Regions from separate parts of the Mesorhizobium sp. M0207 genome, predicted to be linked through region 4. Evidence: predicted binding sites of a transcription regulator. Region 4 holds the regulator's gene; each other region holds the start of a gene.
What was found. The regulator LexA, encoded in region 4, represses DNA repair genes until DNA is damaged. The targets are predictions, from matches to a motif close to TGTTCNNNNTGTGTTCNG.
Positions count from the first base shown of each region.

Region 1: the regulator LexA is predicted to act here: its motif matches at 1,452-1,469, upstream of parE (DNA topoisomerase IV subunit B).
Region 2: the regulator LexA is predicted to act here: its motif matches at 1,993-2,010, upstream of NKJ15_RS03030 (DNA recombination protein RmuC).
Region 3: the regulator LexA is predicted to act here: its motif matches at 1,943-1,960, upstream of NKJ15_RS23920 (YifB family Mg chelatase-like AAA ATPase).

Region 1 is NZ_JAMYSQ010000031.1:57,410-60,504, forward strand. Features, by position in the region: gene parE (DNA topoisomerase IV subunit B) at 1-1,381, opposite strand, end outside; gene NKJ15_RS28735 (GGDEF domain-containing protein) at 1,655-2,821, shown strand; gene gcvP (aminomethyl-transferring glycine dehydrogenase) at 2,894-3,095, opposite strand, start outside.
Region 2 is NZ_JAMYSQ010000001.1:648,765-651,859, reverse strand. Features, by position in the region: gene NKJ15_RS03040 (cation diffusion facilitator family transporter) at 1-186, shown strand, start outside; gene NKJ15_RS03035 (GFA family protein) at 254-658, shown strand; gene NKJ15_RS03030 (DNA recombination protein RmuC) at 698-1,960, opposite strand; gene def (peptide deformylase) at 2,064-2,594, shown strand; gene fmt (methionyl-tRNA formyltransferase) at 2,611-3,095, shown strand, end outside.
Region 3 is NZ_JAMYSQ010000020.1:89,320-92,414, forward strand. Features, by position in the region: gene NKJ15_RS23915 (malate synthase G) at 1-67, shown strand, start outside; gene NKJ15_RS23920 (YifB family Mg chelatase-like AAA ATPase) at 320-1,849, opposite strand; gene gshB (glutathione synthase) at 2,013-2,954, opposite strand.
Region 4 is NZ_JAMYSQ010000007.1:190,205-193,299, forward strand. Features, by position in the region: gene kynU (kynureninase) at 1-338, opposite strand, end outside; gene lexA (transcriptional repressor LexA) at 786-1,520, shown strand; gene NKJ15_RS13325 (ComEC/Rec2 family competence protein) at 1,514-3,095, opposite strand, start outside.

The DNA.
Region 1 (3,095 bases), on a different contig from region 4:
CGGCGGCATTCTGCGTGCAGTCGGCGAGCTTGCCGGGCAGGCGCAGCTTGCGCACCGCACTCTTGCGCGACACTTCCTTTTCCTGGCGGCGGCGCACCCGCTCGTCGGCGCGCGCGATCACCCATTCGAGCAGTTTCGAAGCCTCCTGCGGATTGTCGGCCAGCCAATGGTCGAACGGGTCGCGGATGGCGCTTTCGACGATGCGGATCGCCTCGATCGTCGCCAGCCTGTCCTTGGTCTGGCCGACGAATTCCGGTTCGCGGATGAACACCGACAGCATGCCCGCCGCCGAGATCATCACATCCTCGGAAGTGACGATCGAGGCGCGCTTGTTGCCGACCAGGTCGGCGTAGGCGCGCAAGCCGCGCGTCAGCACGTTGCGGAAGCCGGCCTCATGCGTGCCGCCCTCCGCGGTCGGGATGGTGTTGCAATAGGAATTGATAAAACCGTCGCCGCCGAACCAGGTTACCGCCCATTCGAGCGAACCGTGACCGCCCTGCTTCTCGCTCTTGCCGGCAAACATTTCACGGGTCACCTGGAATTCGTCGCCGAGCGAGGCTTTCAGATAATCCTTGAGGCCGCCTGGAAAATGGAATTCTGCCTTGCCCGGCGTCGTGTCCTTTTCCCTGATCAGCGACGGATCGCAGGTCCAGCGGATTTCGACACCGCCGAACAGATAGGCCTTTGACCGCGCCATGCGGTAGAGCCGCGCCGGCTCGAAAGCAGCACCCTTGCCGAAAATCTGCTCGTCTGGATGGAAGCGGATCTTCGTGCCGCGGCGGTTGTGCACCTCGCCGAGCTGCTCCAGGCCGGTCACCGGAACGCCTCGCGAGAAGCGCTGGCGATAGAGCTTGCGCCCAATCGCGACCTCGACCTCGAGATGGTCGGACAGCGCGTTGACCACGGAAACGCCGACACCGTGCAGGCCGCCGGACGTCTCGTAAACCTTGCTGTCGAACTTGCCGCCTGAATGCAGCGTCGTCATGATGAGTTCGAGCGCCGGCTTCTTGAATTTCGGGTGCGGATCGACCGGAATGCCGCGGCCGTTGTCGGTTACGGACAGGTATCCGTCGGCGGAAAGCTCGACATCGATGAAGGTCGCATGGCCGGCGACCGCCTCGTCCATCGAATTGTCGATGACCTCGGCAAACAGATGGTGCATCGCCTTGTCGTCGGTGCCGCCAATGTACATGCCCGGGCGGCGGCGCACCGGCTCCAGCCCCTCCAGCACTTCGATATCGGCGGCACTGTAGCTCTCGCTGGCGTCGCGGGGCGCCGGCCGCTTCGCCGCCTGCACCAGCGGGTCGGCCGGGCGCGCGGCGGCGCGAGCCGGTTGCGGCTGCTTGTCGAATTTGGCGAAAAGATCGTTATTGTCGTCCATGCCGATCCTGGATTCCGATGCTGCGAATCACCACCCGATACTGCCACGCTTTTCGCGGGCAGGCGACGGAGGTTCCTGTTACGTTCGAGGATAGAGCCTCTTACTGCAAAACCATTCGACAGCCAAGCGGCGGAAATGGGGTCGAAGCTTGGAGCATCGACTCTTTGTAAACCTTGTCCGAAGGTTACGCCGCAAGGTTGGCTGAAAAACGATATCCGCGAACTGTCGCTGACCTAGAATGCAGTGGAACCCTCAAGAGGCTGTCGCTTAAGCATGTTGGATTACAGTTCGCTTCTGCTCGCGGCGGCGCTGTCGGGCACGTGCCTTAGCATCACCATGTTTGCGATCTGGTTCAGCGCGCCACAGGCACGCTTTGTGCTGACGGTGGCCTGCGGCATTCTCGTGCTGGTCGCACATGTCGTGTTGTTTTGGCATTACGCAAGAGATCCAAGCCCCTGGCTCTGCCAGATCGTGCTTGTGCTTCTCAGCCTCGGCTTCCTGATCATCTGCCTGTCGGCTATGCAATATCTCGGCACAGGCGACTACAGGCGCGCCATCTTGCCGACCTTGGTTGCGATGGCTGTTTGCGCGGGCGCGACGTATCTCGGATTTGATGGTGTCGGCTTTATTGTCACCTACGCAACGGTAACGGCGCTGCTCTCGCTCATCGGAGCGATGTTCTGGATTGGTGGTCACGATCGCCGGATATTGCTGGTCGTCTCGTTCCTGAGCGGCGTCTGTGCGCTGTCGTTCGGACTTTGCGGCGCGGTCCTGCTGGTCACGGGCCAATGGGTGCTGGGTGTAGCACCGGACAATTGGGCCGAGCGGGTGAATTCCGTCGTGGCCGTCGCCTGCATGACCGGGCTCGGCGCATTGACGCTCTCCCTGCACCATTTGCAGGCGCAGATCGAATTGAAGGCCGAGACGATGACCGATCCATTGACCGGGCTGATGAACCGGCGGGCGTTGACGGCACTCTACGGCGAGCGGGTCTTCGGTCCGTTCATGTCCGTTGCCATGTTCGACTTTGACCATTTCAAGAGGACGAACGACGTATTCGGTCACCCGGTCGGCGACCAGGTTCTGTGCCGCTTTGCCGCCGTCATCAGGAAATACGCCCGGACCGGCGTCGACGCCTTCCGGTTGGGCGGCGAGGAATTCGTGCTCGTCATATCGCGGATGACGGAAGAGAAGGCCTATGACATTGCGAGCAAGATCAGCGTCGCCTTCGGCACGGAAGTCGTGGCCACCCAACTCGGTCCGTTGCGAAGCACAGTCAGCGGCGGCATCGGCTTTGGCGGAACAAACGGCACCGGTCTCGACGATGTGCTGGCCGAAGCCGACGCAGCACTCTATGCGGCAAAGCGCGCCGGGCGAAATCGCGTCGTCGTTCGGGACCGGGCGAGCAAGGCCGACGGGCCGGCCTTGCGTTCTGCCTGATTGAGGTTTCTATCTGCTTGTTAGACCCGTGATCTTGTCCGAAAACCGGATTCCACTTTTCGGGATCATGATCTATTCCGCCGCACCCAGATATTCCGACAGCGGCGGGCAGGAGCAGACGAGGTTGCGGTCGCCGGCGACATTGTCGATCCGTGACACCGGCGGCCAGTATTTTGCCGCCGTGTCGGCATCGCCGGCGGGGTAGGCCGCCTCCAGGCGCGAATAGGGATGGGTCCACTGGCCGGCCAACGCCTCGGCGGCGGTGTGCGGCGCA
Region 2 (3,095 bases), on a different contig from region 4:
GCTCTGAGCATCGAGTTCGAGGACCACTTGTCGGCGCCCGAGATAGAGACCTGCGTCGAACGCCTCGAGACGCGGCTGAAAGCGGAGATGCCGGAGGTGACGCGGCTGTTCGTCAAGCCTCAGACCACCGGTACCTGGGAACGCCGGACCAAGGCCTTGGCGGCGTCCGGAGGGGAACCAGCCTGAGGAAAATGGCTGCGCCATCGGGCAGTCCCGGTTATGATTGCGGGCAAAAGCTCCAGGAGGAACGAAGATGAAAATCGACGGCGCGTGTCATTGTGGCGCCATCACTTACGAGGCCGAGGTCGATCCGGAAAAGACCACCATTTGCCACTGCATCGATTGTCAGAAGCTAACCGGAACGGCCTTTCGCGTCACCGTGCCGGCGTCCGAGGACAATTACAGGATCACCAAGGGCACGCCGAAGATCTACATCAAGACCGGTTCGAGCGGCGCCAAGCGCGCCCAGGCATTTTGCGGTGAGTGCGGCTCGCATCTCTACGCCACTTCGGCGGGTGAGGGACCGAAGGTTTACGGTATCAGGGTCGGCACGGCACGGCAGCGCGAGCAACTGGTGCCGAGAAAGCAGATCTGGCACCGCTCGGCGCTGCATTGGCTGCCGGAATTCGAAGGCACAACCATCATCGAGGAGCAGTAGCGCCAGACCGGGGCGAAGCCTCCGGTTCCGGCGCAGCTCTCAATCGTCGCCTTCGACGACCCTTAGCCTCAACTGCCCGGTTTTCGAATCGGCGACGCGCGGGCTGCTTTCCGCTTTTGCTCCGCTGCCATTCGAACCGGGGGTGTCCTCCGCCGGCTGCACGCCAAACTCCAGCGCCTCGATCTTCTGTCCGCGCCTGGTCACCTTCGATGTCGAGACCAGGATGTCCTCGATGTCCTTGGCCGATTGGCCGAAATGCGTCTGCAATTTGCGCACCCGCTCGTCTAGCCGGGAGACGTCTTCCATCAGCCGGATAACCTCGCCCTGGATCAGGTGTGCCTGCTCGCGCATGCGGGCATCCTTGAGGATCGCCTGGATGACCTGGATCGACAGCATCAAAAGCGATGGCGAGACGATGACGATCCGTGAGCGATGCGCCTTCTGGACAACGGCCTCGAAATTCTCGTGGATTTCGGCGAACACCGATTCCGAAGGCACGAACATGAAGGCGGTGTCCTGCGTCTCGCCCTGGATCAGGTATTTTTCGGAAATATCGCGGACATGCACCTCGATGTCGCGGCGGAAAGCCTGTGCGGCGGTCTTCTGCAGTTCGGCGCCTTCGGCGGCCCGGATGGCATTCCAGGCCTCGAGCGGAAACTTTGCATCGATGGCAAGCGACGGTGCGCCGTTCGGCATCTTCACCAGGCAGTCGGGCCGGCTGCCATTCGACAAGGTCGCCTGGAATTCATAGGCGCCGTGCGGCAATCCGTCGGCGACGATGGCTTCCATACGCGACTGGCCGAAGGCACCGCGCGTCTGCTTGTTGGAAAGGATCGCCTGCAATTGCACGACCTGGCCGGCCAGCGACTGGATGTTGCCTTGCGCGATATCGATGACCGCCAGCCGTTCCTGCAGCTTGGCGAGGCTCTCATGCGTCGATCTCGTCTGCTCGGTCATCGTCTGGCCCAGGCGGCCGGTCATGGCATCGAGACGCTGGCCGATCGACTGTGTCAGTTCCGCCTGGCGCGCCCCGAACACTTCGGCGATGGCGCCCATGCGGCCCTGCATTTCCGCCTGGCTTGCCAAGATGCCGGCCATCCGCACCTCGGCGTCGCGGGCGTGGTCGGCGGCTTCGGCGGCCGCCACTGCACGCGCCTTGGCCGATCGCCAGAGCGCAACGACGAGCGCCACGAACAGTCCAAGGAACAGCATTGCGCCGAAACCCAGGGCATGGCCGAGCGTGATCGTGGTGGCGCCTAGGCGGGCGACAGGTTCGGACAGGATGGTGGCCAGATCGTTCATGTCGACAGCATAGATGATTCGGTCTGCCAGCACAGATCAAAACGTGAACGACCCGAAGGCGCCCCGGTTGACGCTTTTCCTGCGAGGTCTTAGGTGAGACGCCATGTCGATCAAGCCGCTTATCATCCTTCCCGATCCCGTCCTGCGTCAGGTTTCAAAACCGGTCGAGCGTGTCGACGGGGATTTGCGCAAACTGGCCGGCGACATGCTGGACACCATGTATGACGCGCCCGGCATCGGCCTCGCAGCGATCCAGGTCGGCGAACCCTTGCGCATGCTGGTGATCGACCTGGCCAAAGAGGACGAGACGCCGGCACCGCACGTCTTCATCAATCCCGAAATCCTCGAAAGCTCCGACCAGCGTTCGGTCTACGAGGAAGGCTGCCTGTCGATCCCGGATTACTATGCCGAGGTCGAGCGTCCGGCGGCGGTGCGGGTGAAGTTTCTCGACCGCGACGGCAAGCTGCAGGAGATCGAGGCCGAGGGGCTGATGGCGACCTGCCTGCAGCATGAAATCGACCACCTCAACGGCGTGCTGTTCATCGATTACATCTCCAAGCTGAAGCGCGACATGGTGGTCAAGAAATTCAAGAAGCTCGCCAGGGACAAGGCGCCGGGCAAGATGGTGGGGTAGGCGTCGACGAATGCCCCTGCGTGTCATCTTCATGGGTACGCCCGAATTCTCCGTGCCGACGCTGCGGGCGATTGCCGGGGCCGGGCACGAGTTGGCAGCCGTCTACACGCAGCCGCCGCGCGCCGGCGGCCGGCGCGGGCTCGAACTGACGCCGTCGCCGGTGCAGCGCGAGGCGGAGCGGCTTGGCATCGAGGTGCGGTCGCCGGTGTCGCTGAAGGGCGAGGCGGAGCAGGAAGCGTTCCGCGCCTTAGGTGCCGACGTCGCCGTGGTCGTCGCCTACGGGCTGCTCCTCCCCAAACCCATTCTCGAGGCGCCGCGGCTCGGTTGCCTCAACGGCCACGCATCGCTGCTGCCGCGCTGGCGCGGCGCTGCCCCTATCCAGCGCGCCATCATGGCCGGCGATACCGAAACGGGCATGATGGTGATGCGGATGGAGGAAGGCCTCGACACCGGCCCTGTGGCAATGGTTGAAAAATGTCCCATTGGACCCGACATGACGGC
Region 3 (3,095 bases), on a different contig from region 4:
CAACGGCTACACCGAGCCAGTGCTGCACGCACGGCGGCTGGAGCTGAAGGCGCGGGATAACGGCTGAACCGAAAGCAACGATGCACGCCGGCCAAGGGTAAGCGCCGGCGTCCCCCTCCCCCTTGAGGGGAGGGTGGGCCGAAGGGCCGGGTGGGGTCGCCAATGCAGTGCGCCAACCCAATTCTGACGGTGCGCCTTAGGAGGAACATCGCAACGCTCCGCACCTCGGCCGGTTTCGAAATGCGACAGGCCGAGCGTCTCACCGGCGACCCCACCCGGCCGCTTCGCGGCCACCCTCCCCTCAACGGGGAGGGGAACGTCACGCCGCCTGCGCCATCCGTTCCGAGCTCATGCGGTAGGAAATCGCTTCGGCCAGATGGATGCGGCCGACCGTCTCGCTGGCCTCGAGATCGGCCAGGGTCCGCGCCACCTTCAAGACGCGGTGATAGGCTCGTGCGGAAAAGCCGAGCTTTTCGCTGGCGTCCCTGAGCAGCGACAGGCCGGCGGCATCGGGCATGGCGATCTCCTCGATGACTGACGGCGAGCAATGGGCGTTGGTGGTGGCGGTCGCGCCGAGCCGCTCGAAGCGCTCGCGCTGGATCGTACGGGCGCGGGCAACACGTAGTGCGACGGCGGCACTTTTCTCGGCCCGGTCCGGCCGGATCAAATCGCTGGCCGAGACCGCCGGCACCTCGATCCTGAGATCGATGCGATCGAGCAGCGGGCCGGAAATGCGCGCCTGGTAGTCGGTGCGACAGCGATCGCCGCGCAGGCAGCGATAGCCCGGCTCGCCGGCCATGCCGCAACGGCACGGGTTCATCGCCGCGACCAGCTGGATACGCGCCGGATAGGTGACGCGATGATTGGCGCGCGCGATCATGCAGTCGCCGGTCTCGAGCGGCTGGCGCAGTGCATCGAGCGCCTGCGGCGAGAATTCGGGGAATTCGTCGAGGAACAGCACGCCGTGATGGGCAAGCGAGGCCTCGCCCGGCCGCACGCGCAGACCGCCGCCGACCATCGCCGCCATCGAGGCCGAATGATGCGGCGCGCGGAACGGCCGCCGGTCGGTGAGTTTTCCTTCGCCGAGTTCTCCGGCCACGGAGGCAATCATCGAAACTTCGAGCAATTCCCTGGGCGCCAGCGGCGGCAGGATCGACGGCAGCCGCTGCGCCAGCATCGATTTTCCCGAGCCCGGCGGCCCGACCATCAAAAGATTGTGGCCGCCGGCCGCCGCCACCTCCAGCGCCCGCTTGGCGGTCTCCTGCCCCTTGATGTCGGCGAGATCGGGCAGGTCGCGCGCCGCGGCATGGATGCCGGCTTCCGGCCGCGACAGAACCTGCGTGCCGCGAAAATGATTGGCGATGGCGATCAGGCTGCGCGGCGCCAATATGTCGAAATCCTTGCCGGCCCAGGCCGCTTCCGGCCCGCAGGCGAACGGGCAGATCAAGCCCTTGCCTTCGGCGTTGGCACCGATTGCCGCCGGCAGCGCGCCAGCCACCGCGGCGATGGTTCCGTCGAGCGACAATTCGCCAAGCACGACATAGCCGGCCAGCATGTCGCCCGGAATGGCGCCGAGCGCCGCCATCAGCCCGAGGGCGATCGGCAGATCGTAGTGGCTGCCTTCCTTGGGCAGGTCGGCCGGCGCCAGATTGACGGTGACCTTCTTCGACGGCATCGACAGGCCGGATGCATGAAGTGCTGCCTGCACCCGCTCGCGGCTTTCGGCCGCAGCCTTGTCGGCAAGGCCGACGATGTGCATGTTGACCTTGCCCGGCGCGATCATCACCTGCACGTCGACCGGCACGGCCTCGATGCCCTGGAAAGCAACCGTGCGAACCCGCGCCACCATGTCTTCACCCCGGATGCAGGCTTTTGCCCCAAGCCTTTGCGATCATGCCGCGAACGGCGTCACCCGAGACAACCACAGATTTCCGGCGAAGGCAAGAACATTTGGGGAACAGCTGAGCGCCACGGCTGCAATGGTTTGCAACGCGGCCGCTCGCGAAGCGAGGCTAGTTGCGCTTCTCCTCCACGGCATCCCAGAACAGGCTGGCGATGTCGGCGCCGCCGAAGCGCTGCACTTCGCGTATGCCGGTCGGTGAGGTCACGTTGATCTCGGTCATGTAGTCGCCGATGACATCGATGCCGACGAGGATGAAGCCGCGCTCTTTCAGCGAGGGGCCGATGCGGGCGCAGATCTCGCGTTCGCGTTCCGTCAATTCGGTCTTTTCGGCGCGGCCGCCGACATGCATGTTGGAGCGCGAATCATGCTCGGCCGGCACGCGGTTGATCGCGCCGACAGGCTCGCCGTCAATCAGGATAATGCGCTTGTCGCCAGCCCGCACCTCCTTGAGGTAGCGCTGCACGATGTAGGGTTCGCGGAACAACTGGCCGAACATTTCGAGCAGCGAGGCGAGGTTGCGGTCGGCCTCGTGCAGGTGGAAGATGCCGGCGCCGCCATTGCCGTAGAGCGGCTTGACGATGATATCGCCGAACTCCTTGCGAAAGGCGGCGACCTCGAGCGGGTCCTTGGTGATCAGCGTGTCCGGCATCAGGTCGGGAAATTCGGTGACGAAGATCTTTTCCGGGCTGTTGCGCACCCAGGCCGGGTCGTTGACCACCAGCGTCTTCGGATGAATGCGCTCGAGGATATGCGTGGTGGTGATGTAGTTCATGTCGAAGGGCGGATCCTGCCGCAAAAGGATGACGTCCATCTCCCCAAGATCGGTGCGCACCTTCTCGCCCAGCGAATAATGGTTGCCCTTCTCGTCGCGGACCTGCATCGCCTCGATACGGGCAAACACCTTGCCTTCGCGCAGCGACAGCCGGTCGGGCGTGTAGTGGAACAGCTGGTGCCCGCGCCGCTGCGCTTCCAGCGACAGCGCAAACGACGTGTCGCCGGCAATCGACACGGTAGAGATGTGGTCCATCTGGACGGCGACTTTCAGGGGCATGGGTGCTCTCCGGCGCAGTTGCAACAAACGTGCGTCCACCCGGACGCACATACGCTCCAACACTTTGAATCCATGCATCGTGCTTTCCGAAAATCGTTTCCGATTTTTCGGGCCGATGCATCGACGAGAGCGATATAAGGA
Region 4 (3,095 bases):
GCCATGGCGGCGTGCAGCAGCTTGTAGATATTGACCGATGTCGTGTCGCAGACCACTGTCTGGCCGGCCGCGGCCCCGATCAGGCGCCCGAGCTGGTCGCCAAGTTCAAGCGGCATGTTGAACCAGCCGGCCGTGTTCCATGCGCGGATGAGATCATGCGACCATTCTTCGGTCGCGGCCTTGTGCAGTTCATCGAAAGCGGCACGTGAAGCAGCTCCTAGCGAATTGCCGTCGAGATAGATCACTCCTTGCGGCAACACAAAGCGGTCGCGCATCGCGCGCAGCGGATCCGCGGCATCCATCGCCTTTATGGCCACGAGATCGGGAATTCCTGTCATGATTTGTCTGCTCCCCCAAGATCCAACGCAACGCCGGACACGCATCGACTGTTCTTCCATTACTTGGTTGCGCGCAGCAAGGCTCCACCGGCGAGAAGCAGCCTGACCAGGCGGTGGAAACCGGGACTTAACCCGAGGTTGGCGTTTTGAGTTCGTTTCGTTCACGGTGCATTGACCAAACCGCACAGTCGATACGGGTTCAATTCCGTGCCTTTTGCCGACCGACGGCCGATGCCAGTGCCGCCTTCTAGGAGGCCAGAAGGGCGCAAACGAAAGCAGAATCAAGGCGATGAGGCTTGCGGCGGTGAAAATGCGGTACGCCGGTAGGGGACGTCGTTTGTTTCCCGAGCCTTAACGCATTCATTAAACTTTAAACAGTTGCGGAACACAACTGGAACAGATAGTGTTTGTTCTGGGTTTGTTTTTCTGATTCTGTTGGGGGTCGCTATGCTGACACGCAAACAACACGAACTGCTTATGTTCATCCACGAAAGGTTGAAGGAAAGCGGTATCCCGCCTTCATTCGACGAGATGAAGGAAGCGCTCGACCTGGCTTCCAAATCCGGAATCCACCGGCTGATTACGGCGCTGGAGGAGCGCGGCTTCATTCGCCGTTTGCCCAACCGGGCCCGTGCGCTGGAAGTGCTACGCCTGCCTGACTCGATCGCCCCCGGCCTCAATGCGGCACGCAAGTTCTCGCCGAGTGTCATCCAGGGTAGTCTTGGGCAAGGCGCCCCTCGGCAAGGCAAGCCGACATCGTCGCGCGTGCCCGCAGCCGGAAATGACGACGATGTCGTCGCCGCCGTTTCGATCCCGGTGATGGGCCGCATCGCTGCCGGTGTGCCGATCGACGCCATCCAGCACCAGACGCATTCGATTTCGGTGCCGCCGGATATGATCATGGGCGGCGAGCATTATGCGCTCGAGGTCAAAGGCGATTCGATGATCGAGGCCGGCATTTTCGACGGCGACACGGTGATCATCCGCAATGCCGATACGGCGAGCCCCGGTGAGATCGTGGTGGCACTGGTCGACGAGGAGGAAGCGACGCTGAAGCGGTTCCGCCGCAAGGGCGCCTCGATCGCCCTGGAAGCCGCCAATCCGGCCTACGAGACGCGCATCTTCGGACCAGACAGGGTCAAGGTGCAGGGCAAGCTCGTCGGACTGATCCGCCGCTACTGAGCTCCGTCCTTGGCGCCGGCTTTGGGGTTGTCGGCCCGGCGGTATGGCGGCAGGCCCCGTGCCGCGCGTGAAAATTTCCGCTGCACGTGCCAGGGCCGGTATGATTTTTCGACGGCGAAGCGGATCTCGGCGCGTGTTGCCGCTTGTGGATCGAAATAGACGGCGGCACTTCCCGCGCGCGCCAGTTGCCGTTTGGTGACGACGAGGACCAGCCGGTCGTAGTAGCAGGGGTTATGGGCGGTGGCGTCGTCGATGACGATCAAGCTGGCAAAGGCGCAGGCTGGCCGCGCAGTATCGCGGTCCTTGGCTTGCGCGATGATCGCGCCGGATGGATGCCTGGCAAGGCAGAGGCCGTCCGTGCAAATGAACGGCATGCCCGGCGGTAGGTCGGCCGGATCGGCAATGTCGAATTGCGGGTCGTTCTTTCCAGGTGTTTCCGGCGCGACGATAGCCTCTGATGTGAGCGCGCGTTTCCAGTTGTCGATGGTGAACTCATTCGGGCGTGCCCGGTTGACCGCGAGTTCACCGCTGCCGATCGGCAGCGCGACCAGCCGTGCGTCCTCCGAGACCAATACGTCGGGTATGCGTGTCTGCGTTGTCGTCAGCAAGCCGGCGAGCGCAAAAGGAAGTGCCGCCAGCCGCAACCACGTCGTCGCCATGCTGGCAATGACGAGGGCGATCGTCACCAGAAGGACGGATCTCAGCGAAATCAGTCCGACCGCATCGATCGGCGAGCGCTCCGAGATCCACCCGGACAGGGCGATCATCGCCGTCAGCCCCTTGCCCATGACATAGAGAAAAGGGCCATCCGCACCGAACGGCATCGCCAGCGCGCTGAGAACGGCGAAGGGCATGACGACCAGTGAGACGATGGGCATGATGGCCAGATTGGCGAACAGGCTGAGCGGCGCCACGCGCTGGAAATGCCATATGGCGAAAAGCGCCGTGGCGCTCCCTGCAATGATCGAGGTCATCGCCAGACCGCACATGCCCAGCAGGACCTTTCGAGTGGCAAAGCGTAGCGGCGACTGCCGCGGCGGCGGCGTGGTGGCCCTGCCGGCGCGGTAATCGGACCAGCCTGCATAGGCGCCGACAAGGGCCGCCGTCGCGGCGAAGGACATCTGGAAACTCGGACCGACCACCTCGTGCGGCGACACCAGGATGACCGCGATGGCCGAGATCGCCAGGTTGCGCATGGTGAGCGCGGCCCGGTCGAACAGCACGGCGATAAGCATCACCGCCAGCATGATGAAGCTGCGTTCGGCCGCCACGACAATGCCGGAAAAGACGAGGTAGGCCGCAATCGAAAAAAGCGCGGCGGCCGCGGCATATTTCTTGACCGGCCGTCGCGATGAGAAATCGGGAAACAGCGCGAAGGCACCCCGGAGCAGCGCCATGATGGTGCCGGCGACCAACGCCATATGCAGCCCCGAGATGGAGATGATGTGGTAGATGCCGGTGCGCCGCATCGCTTCGTTGATCTCCTCGGGAATGCCGGCGCGCACGCCGACGATCAGCGCAGCAGCAATCTCGCCCTCGGCACCGCCGATGCGGCTGCGGATATGGTCGGCGATG